Caballeronia sp. LZ062: one gene and its partner. The main gene of each other region encodes a partner of the protein of the gene in region 2 in a complex. Links are inferred from orthologs where the notes say so. Each region holds a gene or a part of one and is shown on either strand. Other genes may lie near its edges.

The links. Proteins that work in one complex are often made in the same cells at the same time.
Region 1: the proteins of accB (region 2) and accD are in contact, whole or in part, in a solved structure (PDB 8UXZ), measured with the Escherichia coli proteins. The link is inferred for Caballeronia sp. LZ062 from one-to-one orthologs.

What each region holds. Positions count from the first base shown.
Region 1 is NZ_JARTWB010000001.1:983,590-988,730, reverse strand. What follows is about bases 1-2,753. They hold accD (acetyl-CoA carboxylase, carboxyltransferase subunit beta), read right to left. Parts: upstream 1,937-2,753; coding sequence 1,064-1,936; downstream 1-1,063. Other genes in these bases: trpA (tryptophan synthase subunit alpha), read right to left, coding at 2,000-2,753; folC (bifunctional tetrahydrofolate synthase/dihydrofolate synthase), read right to left, coding at 1-985. In the rest of the region: more of trpA, read right to left, coding at 2,754-2,803; P9239_RS04585 (site-specific DNA-methyltransferase), read right to left, coding at 2,876-3,703; trpB (tryptophan synthase subunit beta), read right to left, coding at 3,711-4,904; P9239_RS04575 (phosphoribosylanthranilate isomerase), read right to left, coding at 4,951-5,141.
Region 2 is NZ_JARTWB010000002.1:150,756-154,115, forward strand. What follows is about bases 1-2,685. They hold accB (acetyl-CoA carboxylase biotin carboxyl carrier protein), read right to left. Parts: upstream 1,738-2,685; coding sequence 1,264-1,737; downstream 1-1,263. Other genes in these bases: accC (acetyl-CoA carboxylase biotin carboxylase subunit), read right to left, coding at 1-1,112; P9239_RS06760 (TlpA disulfide reductase family protein), read right to left, coding at 2,183-2,685. Also shown: more of P9239_RS06760, read right to left, coding at 2,686-2,722; P9239_RS06765 (UDP-N-acetylmuramate--alanine ligase), read right to left, coding at 2,750-3,360. UniProt on the Escherichia coli protein: This protein is a component of the acetyl coenzyme A carboxylase complex; first, biotin carboxylase catalyzes the carboxylation of the carrier protein and then the transcarboxylase transfers the carboxyl group to form malonyl-CoA.

The DNA of each region.
Region 1 (5,141 bases), on a different replicon or contig from region 2:
AGCCCATGTTGCCGAGGTTTTGCGCGAGCACGGCTGCGGCGTGCGGATTGTGCGCAACGTCGAGAATGATCTGCGGCTTGCCCGGCAGCACCTGGAAGCGCCCCGGCAGTTCCACGTTCGCGAGCCCCAGACGAATGTCCTGCGCGGACACCGGCAGCCGGTCGCGCAGCGCCTCGAGCGCGGCGAGCGCCGCCGACGTGTTGATGAGCTGATTCGCCCCGCGCAGCGCCGGATAGGCGAGCGCCGCGCGCCGCTGCGTGCGGCCGATGTAGCTCCACTGCTGGCGTTCGTTGCCCGGCTGCGCTTCGTAGCGAAAATCGCGGCCGACGAGCCACAAGTCCGCGCCCACAGCGGCGGCATGGTCGATCAACGTTTGCGGCGGCGAAGGATCGCCGCACACGGCCGGCTTGCCCGAACGGAAGATGCCCGCCTTCTCGAAGCCGATTTTTTCCCGCGTGTCGCCGAGATAGTCCGTATGGTCGAGGTCGATGCTCGTCACCACGGCGCAATCCGTATCGACGATATTCACCGCGTCCAGCCGCCCGCCCAGCCCCACTTCGAGGATCACGGCATCAAGCCCGCGCGACGCGAACAGATGCAGGATGGCGAGCGTGGTGAATTCGAAATACGTCAGCGAAACAGGATCGGGCAGGCTGGCGCGCGCCTTCTCAACGGCTTCGAAGTGTTCGAGCAGTTCGGCGTCGGTCGCGTCTTCACCGTCGATGCGCGCGCGCTCGTTGAACGACAGCAAGTGCGGCGACGTATGGCAGCCCACGCGATAGCCCGCGCGCAGGAGGATCGCTTCGAGGATCGCGCACGTCGAGCCCTTGCCGTTCGTGCCGCCGACGGTGATTACCGGGCAATCGAAGCGCAGGCCGAGCGCCTCCTTGACGCGGCCGATGCGCGCGAGGCCCATGTCGATACCGACCGGATGCGCCGCTTCCAGATGGGCGAGCCACGCGTCGAGAGTTGGGAATGTGTTCATGTTCGGTATGCGGAGAAGCAAAAACGCCGCGCGGAACCTCGCGGTTCACGCGCGGCGCGGCGCGGGCACAAAGCGGCGTCAAGCCACCGAATCGGCCGGCTGTCGCGTCATCAGCGCCATCAGCTGCGCGATTTCTTCGCGCATCTTGCGGCGATCCACGATCATGTCGATCGCGCCCTTCTGCATCAGGAATTCCGCGCGCTGGAAGCCTTCAGGCAGCTTCTCGCGCACCGTCTGCTCGATCACGCGCGGGCCGGCGAAGCCGATCAGCGCCTTCGGCTCGGCGATCACGACGTCGCCCAAGAATGCGAAGCTCGCCGATACGCCGCCCATCGTCGGGTCGGTGAGCACGGAGATGAACGGCAGCTTTGCGTCGGCGAGCTTGGTCAGCATGGCCGTGGTTTTCGCCATCTGCATCAGCGAAAGCAGGCTTTCCTGCATGCGCGCGCCGCCCGACGCCGTGAAGCAGATGAAGGGCACGTTTTGCTCCAGCGCGTTGCGCGCGCCGCGGGCGAAGCGTTCACCGACCACCGAGCCCATCGAGCCGCCCATGAACGAGAACTCGAAGCACGCGACCACGCACGGCAGCGTATGGATCGCGCCGCCCATGACGACCATCGCGTCGGTTTCGTCGGTGTCTTCCATCGCCTCTTTCAGGCGGTCCGGATACTTCCGGCTGTCCTTGAACTTGAGCGCGTCGACCGGCACGATTTCCTGGCCGATTTCATAGCGGCCTTCCGGATCGAGCAGGCGGTCGAGCCGCTCGCGCGCGCCGATGCGCATATGGTGGCTGCATTTCGGGCAAACATGCAGATTCGCCTCGACGTCGTTGCGGTAGAGCACCGCCTCGCACGACGGACACTTCACCCAGAGCCCTTCCGGGATACCCTTGCGGTTCTTGGGATCGGTTTGCTTGATCTTGGGCGGCAGCAGTTTGTCGAGCCAGCTCATCGTTGTTCCTTGACTGATCGGGGCATCGCCGCGCACCGTCGATGACGGCCGCGGCGGCACATGTTATTTGGCGGAATCGAGCGCCGCGCGAATTTCCGCGATGAAGCTCGTGAGCGACGCGGCGGCCGTGTCCGGCGGCGCCTCTTCGAGCAACTGCACGAGCCGGCTTCCGATAACGACCGCGTCCGCGACTTCCGCGACGGCGCGGGCCGTCTCTGCGTCGCGAATGCCGAAACCGACGCCGACCGGCAGCGGCACCTGCGACTTGATGGCCGGGATTTTACTCGCGATGCTGGAAACGTCCAGATTTGCCGCGCCCGTCACGCCCTTGAGCGACACGTAGTACACGTAGCCGCTCGCGATCTTGCCGACCGCCGCCACGCGCTCATCGGTCGATGTCGGCGCGAGCAGGAAGATCGGATCGATGCCGGCCGCGCGCATCGTCGCGCCGAAATCGCTGGCTTCCTCGGGCGGATAGTCGACGACGAGCACGCCGTCCACCCCCGCTTGCTTCGCGGCTTGCGCGAACGCGTCGGCGCCCATGCGCTCGATGGGATTGGCGTAGCCCATCAGCACGACGGGCGTGTCGGCGTCGGTTTCGCGAAAGCGCGCCACATCGGCCAGCACGCGCTTGAGCGTGACGCCGCGCGCCAGCGCGCGCTCCGACGAACGCTGGATGACGGGGCCATCGGCCATCGGATCGGAAAACGGCACACCCAGCTCGATGACGTCGGCGCCGCCCTTGGCGAGCGCGTGCATGAATTCGACGGTTTGCTCGGGGTTCGGATCGCCCGCCGTGATGAAGGGAATCAGCCCTTTGCGGCCTTGCGCGGCAAGCGTCGCGAAAGTGTTCTTGATACGGGACATGAGAATTCTCTTAAGCGTATTCGTTGGCGTCGATCATTCGACGCGATCAGCGACGAAGCTGCGGCTCGCGCGTTATTCGGCCGTCTCGGTTTCGGCGGTCAGCGGCGCGTCCAGCTTTGCGAGGCGGCTTTCCGCGATAGCGCAATAGTCCGCGTTGATTTCGAAGCCCGTGAAAAGCCGGCCGTGGCGCGCGCACGCGACGGCGGTCGTGCCGCTGCCCATGAACGGATCGAGGACGCGGCCGCCCGGCGGACAACTCGCCAACACCATGCGCTCGACGATTTCCAGCGGCTTTTGCGTCGGATGATCGACCCGCTCCGCGTGCTGCCGGTGCAGCCGCGACACGGACCAGACGTCCTTCGGGTTGTAGCCCATCTCGAGCCACTTGCTGCCTTCGAAAATCTTGCGCGAGCGCGCCTTTTTCGTCGCTGCGTCGTAGGGAATGCGCACCGGATCGAGGTCGAAGTAGTAATCCTTCGATACCGCGAAATAACCGATGTTGTCGTGCACCGAGGTGAATTTTCGCGTCGTTCCGCCCATGCTCGGCACGCGCCGGTCCCAGACGATTTCGTTGACCATCATCATCCGGCGCTTCAGGAACACGAACAGTTCGGGCGAATATTGCCAGGTGCAGAAGATGTACATCGACCCGCTTTTTTTGAGCTTCGGTATCGCAATGTCCAGCCAGCGGTACGTCCACGCAAGAAAGGCCTCGCCGGACAGCATGTCCGAGTCGTTTCCGTAGTCCTTGCCGAGCCCATACGGCGGGTCCGCGACGATCAGATCGATCGACGCATCGGGAATGGAGGCGGCATCGGCGAGAAAGTCGCGGTTCCAAATGTCGATGCCGGCGCCTTGCAGCGCGCCGGCGGACATCGGTTCGTCGATAACGGTGCGCATCTGCGGCTTAGAACTGGATGCCCGATCGCTCGGCGACCGTGTGCATGTCCTTGTCGCCGCGGCCCGAGAGGTTGACGAGCAGCACCTTGTCGCGCGGCAGCGTCTTCGCGAGCTTCGCCCCGTACGCCAGCGCGTGACTGGACTCCAGCGCCGGAATGATGCCTTCGATCCGACAGCAATCGTGGAACGCCTTCAGCGCCTCATCGTCGGTGATGCCGACGTACTCGGCGCGGCCCGCGTCCTTCAGCCACGCGTGCTCCGGCCCGACGCCCGGATAGTCGAGGCCCGCCGACACCGAGTGCGTCTCGATGATCTGGCCGTTGTCGTCCTGCAGCAGATACGTGCGATTGCCGTGCAGCACGCCGGGGCTTCCGCCCATCAGCGAAGCCGCGTGACGGCCCGTATCGATACCGTCGCCCGCCGCCTCGACGCCGATCAAACGAACGGCTTCGTCTTCGATAAACGGATAAAAGATGCCCATCGCGTTCGACCCGCCGCCGACGCACGCAATCACCGCATCCGGCTGACGGCCCGTCATCTCGGGCATCTGCACGCGGCATTCGTCGCCGATCACGCGCTGGAAGTCGCGCACCATCATCGGATAAGGATGCGGCCCCGCCACGGTGCCGATGATGTAAAACGTGTTTTCCACGTTCGTCACCCAGTCGCGCATGGCCTCGTTGAGCGCGTCCTTCAGCGTGCGCGAGCCGGATTCCACCGGCACGACGGTCGCGCCCAGCAATTTCATGCGATAGACATTCGCCGCCTGTCGCTTCACGTCCTCGGCGCCCATGTAGACGACACACTCCATGCCGAAGCGCGCCGCGATGGTCGCTGTCGCCACGCCGTGCTGGCCCGCGCCGGTTTCCGCGATCACGCGCGGCTTGCCCATCTTGCGCGCGAGCAGCGCCTGCCCGATCACGTTGTTGACCTTGTGCGCGCCCGTGTGATTCAGGTCTTCGCGCTTCAGATAAAGCTGCGCGCCGCCGAGCATCTCGCTCCAGCGTTTCGCGTGATAAATCGGGGAAGGACGGCCGACGTAATGCTTCAGTTCGTAGTCGTATTCGGCCTGGAACGCCGGGTCCTGGCGGGCCGCGTCGTAGGCGCGGCGCAGTTCGTCGAGCGCATGGATGAGCGTTTCGGAGACGAACACGCCGCCATATTGGCCGAAGTGGCCTCTTTCATCAGGCAAGTTGTACATTGCGTCACTCTCTCGGTGGCGAGCCGTGGCAGGCTCGCGGTCGGTATCAGCCGGCGTCCGCTTCGCGCACTGCGCGCACGAACGCGGCCATTCGGGCGGGATCTTTCACGCCCTTCGCGCCCGGCACTTCGATGCCGCTGGAGACATCGACCGCGAACGGGCGCACGCGCCGGATGGCGTCACTGACGTTTTGCGCGTTCAACCCACCACTCAAAACGGCCCGATGCCCGAGATCTG
Region 2 (3,360 bases):
GCGTGCGAATCGACGCGGATGCCCGGGCCGCCCGCCGCGTGCCACGACGTGATGCGTCCCGGCGACGGCGTGAACTTGAACGGGTCTTCCGCGTTGATGCGGCATTCGATGGCGTGGCCGCGGAACTGGATGTCCTTCTGACGCAGCGTGAGCTTCTCGCCCGCCGCAATGCGGATCTGCTCCTGCACGATATCGACGCCCGTGATCAGCTCCGTCACCGGATGCTCGACCTGCACGCGCGTGTTCATTTCGATGAAGTAGAACTCGTTGTTTTCGTACAGGAATTCGAACGTGCCCGCGCCCAGATAGCCCATCTTCTTGCACGCTTCGGCGCAGCGGTCGCCGATGCGGTCGATCAGACGCCGCGCGATGCCAGGCGCCGGCGCTTCTTCGACCACCTTCTGGTGGCGGCGCTGCATGGAGCAGTCTCGCTCGCCGAGCCACAGCGCGTTGCGGAACGAATCCGACAGCACCTGAATTTCGATATGCCGCGGGTTCTCCAGGAATTTCTCCATGTAGACCTGCGGATTGCCGAATGCGCGTCCCGCTTCTTCGCGCGTCATGTTCACGGCATTAACGAGCGCCGCTTCCGTGTGGACCACGCGCATGCCGCGTCCGCCGCCGCCGCCCGCCGCCTTGATGATGACGGGATAGCCGACCGCGCGCGCAATTTTCACGATCTCCTTCGGATCTTCCGGCAACGCGCCTTCCGAACCCGGCACGCACGGCACGCCGGTCTTGATCATGGTCTGCTTGGCCGTGACCTTGTCGCCCATCAGGCGAATGGTCTCCGGGCGCGGGCCGATGAACGTGAAGCCCGATTGCTCGACGCGCTCGGCGAAATCCGCGTTCTCGGAAAGAAAGCCGTAGCCGGGATGGATGGCTTCGGCGTCGGTGACTTCGGCCGCGCTGATGAGCGCGGGCATGTTCAGATACGACAGGTTCGACGGCGCCGGTCCGATACAGACGGCTTCGTCGGCGAGCTTCACGTACTTCGCTTCCTTGTCGGCTTCTGAATAGACGACGACTGTCTTGACGCCCAGTTCGCGGCACGCGCGCTGGATGCGAAGCGCGATTTCGCCGCGGTTCGCAATGAGGATTTTTTCAAACATGGCAGTGGGTCGGCTCATCAACGGGCACGCGCGAGCGGCCCTCGGGATTCGAATCGGCGGCGCGCGCCTCCGGATGCTTGCGGATGGCGTGCGCCGGCGCGGTTAAGCCGGGCGAACCGGAGCGATGCGTCCGGCGCACGGCCCGACGCGCTTAGTCGCCGATCACGAAGAGCGGCTGGCCGTACTCGACCGCCTGACCGTTCTCGACAAGAATTTCCTTCACGACGCCGGACTTGTCCGATTCGATTTCGTTCAGGAGCTTCATGGCTTCGATGATGCACAGCGTCTGGCCTTCCTTGACCGTATCGCCGACCTGCACGAAAGGATCGGCGCCCGGCGACGGCGCGCGGTAGAACGAACCCACCATCGGCGAGGTGACGACGTGACCTTGCGGCGCGGCGGCCGGCGCGGCGGCGCCTGCGCTCGCACCCGCATCGCCCGATGCGGCGAAGCTCGGCGCGGCTTGCGCCTGCGCTTGCGGCGCGTATTGCTGCGGAGCCTGCATGTAGACGGGCGCCGCGTTCTTGACGATGCGAACCTTGCCTTCGCCCTCCGTCACTTCCAGCTCCGAGATGCCGGATTCCGAGACGAGGTCGATCAGCGTTTTCAGTTTACGAAGGTCCATCGAAAAATCCCCTTTCAATACTTGGAGACCGGGACTGCCCGGTGCTTGACTTGATTTGTGGGTGTTCTGGGCGTCAGCCACGTGCCGGGGCGATGAATCGTCCGGAGCACGCAGAGGCGCGGCGCAACGCGCCTGCGGCGAAATCGGCAGCGCAGCGACCGTTCCCGTCCGGCGCGCCGCTGCAGACGCCGCTTTTGCTGGCGGCTGAATGGGCGGCTACGTGGCCTTGCGGCACCGGCGGAGTGGTCATGGTCGCTTCGGGTTGTGCGGAATTCGGCGCACTTTAGCGCCGTTTAGAGAATTTTGTCTAGTTTTACAGCACGCCGGACCGCGCGCGTCCGGGCTCGCAATGCGTCATTATCGCAGGCAAACCGCGAACTTACAGCAAAGCTGCGCTAAGTTGCTGCTTACTTATGCGAACGGTAAGCGAATCCGCAGCGAATTTTTACAGCGCGTCGAGCGCATGGCGAAGTTCCGCTTCGTTCACTTCGCCTAGCTTCGCCAAATGGACGACGCCTTTTGCGTCGATAACGACGGTGAACGGCAGGCCGCCCGCGTTGTTGCCGAAGCTGCGCGCCAGGTCCGCGCCGCCGAAGCCGGTGACGTAGACGGGATAATCCACCGGCACTTTTTTCAGGAAGTCGTTGACGTTCTTCTCGCTGTCCACGCCCAGCCCGATAAACGTAATGCCCTTCTTCTGATATTCGCGCTGCATCGCCGAAAGCGTGGGCATCTCCTTCACGCACGGTCCGCACCACGACGCCCAGAAATTCACGACGACCGGCTTGCCCTTGTACGCCGCGAGCGGTTGAGACGTGCCCGAGGCAGCGGGCGGCGTGGTCTTCCACAGCTGATCGACGGCGTTGCCGCTCGGCTGCGTCGCCGCCTCGGTATCGTTGCCGGTAAAAAGATGGCCCGCGTAGAAGCCGCCGACCGTCGCGGCGATGGCGACCGCCAGGGCCGCGAAGATACGTGTGCTGTTCATGAGGGAGATTGAAAGCGTCTCGACGACTCACTCGCCAATATAAAGCGGCGGGCGATCCGGGTCGTCGGATTGATCGAGCAGCGCACGCACGGCTGCGGCGTTAGCGCGAGCCAGCCGGCCGCGCCCGTCGGCACGCACCGCGCCGCGCAAATCGACGGTGCTGTACAACGCGATGTGAACGCCGATCGGTTCCTCGCCGCGCAAGCGATGCAGAAAGCTCAACGTCTCCACATAGCCGCGCCCGGCGAAGTGCCGCGTCTCGGAGACGTCGTACTGAATGTTGGCGTTGAGCAGATAAATGGCGACTTCCTTCGGGTTGTCGCAGAAGCATTGCAGATGGATATCCGAATGCTCGCCTGCCGTGCCGTTGAGCACCGCGCCGGTCAGGTACGGGTCGTAAGGCTTCAGGCGCTCCATCCATTCGAGCGCGACCTCGCGCATGCGGCGCAGGACGGCGGGCTGGCTGTCGCTCTGGAAAATCGCCTGATATTCGCGGATTTCCTCTTCGATCTGATCGTTGTCGGGCAAGAACTCGCCGCCGATCTTGCTCTCGCCGACCACGAGCCGCGCCGCCTTGCGCTTGGCGGTGGAGTAGTCGAGACCGTCTTCGGCGATCATTCTCGCGGCCGCGATGGCGA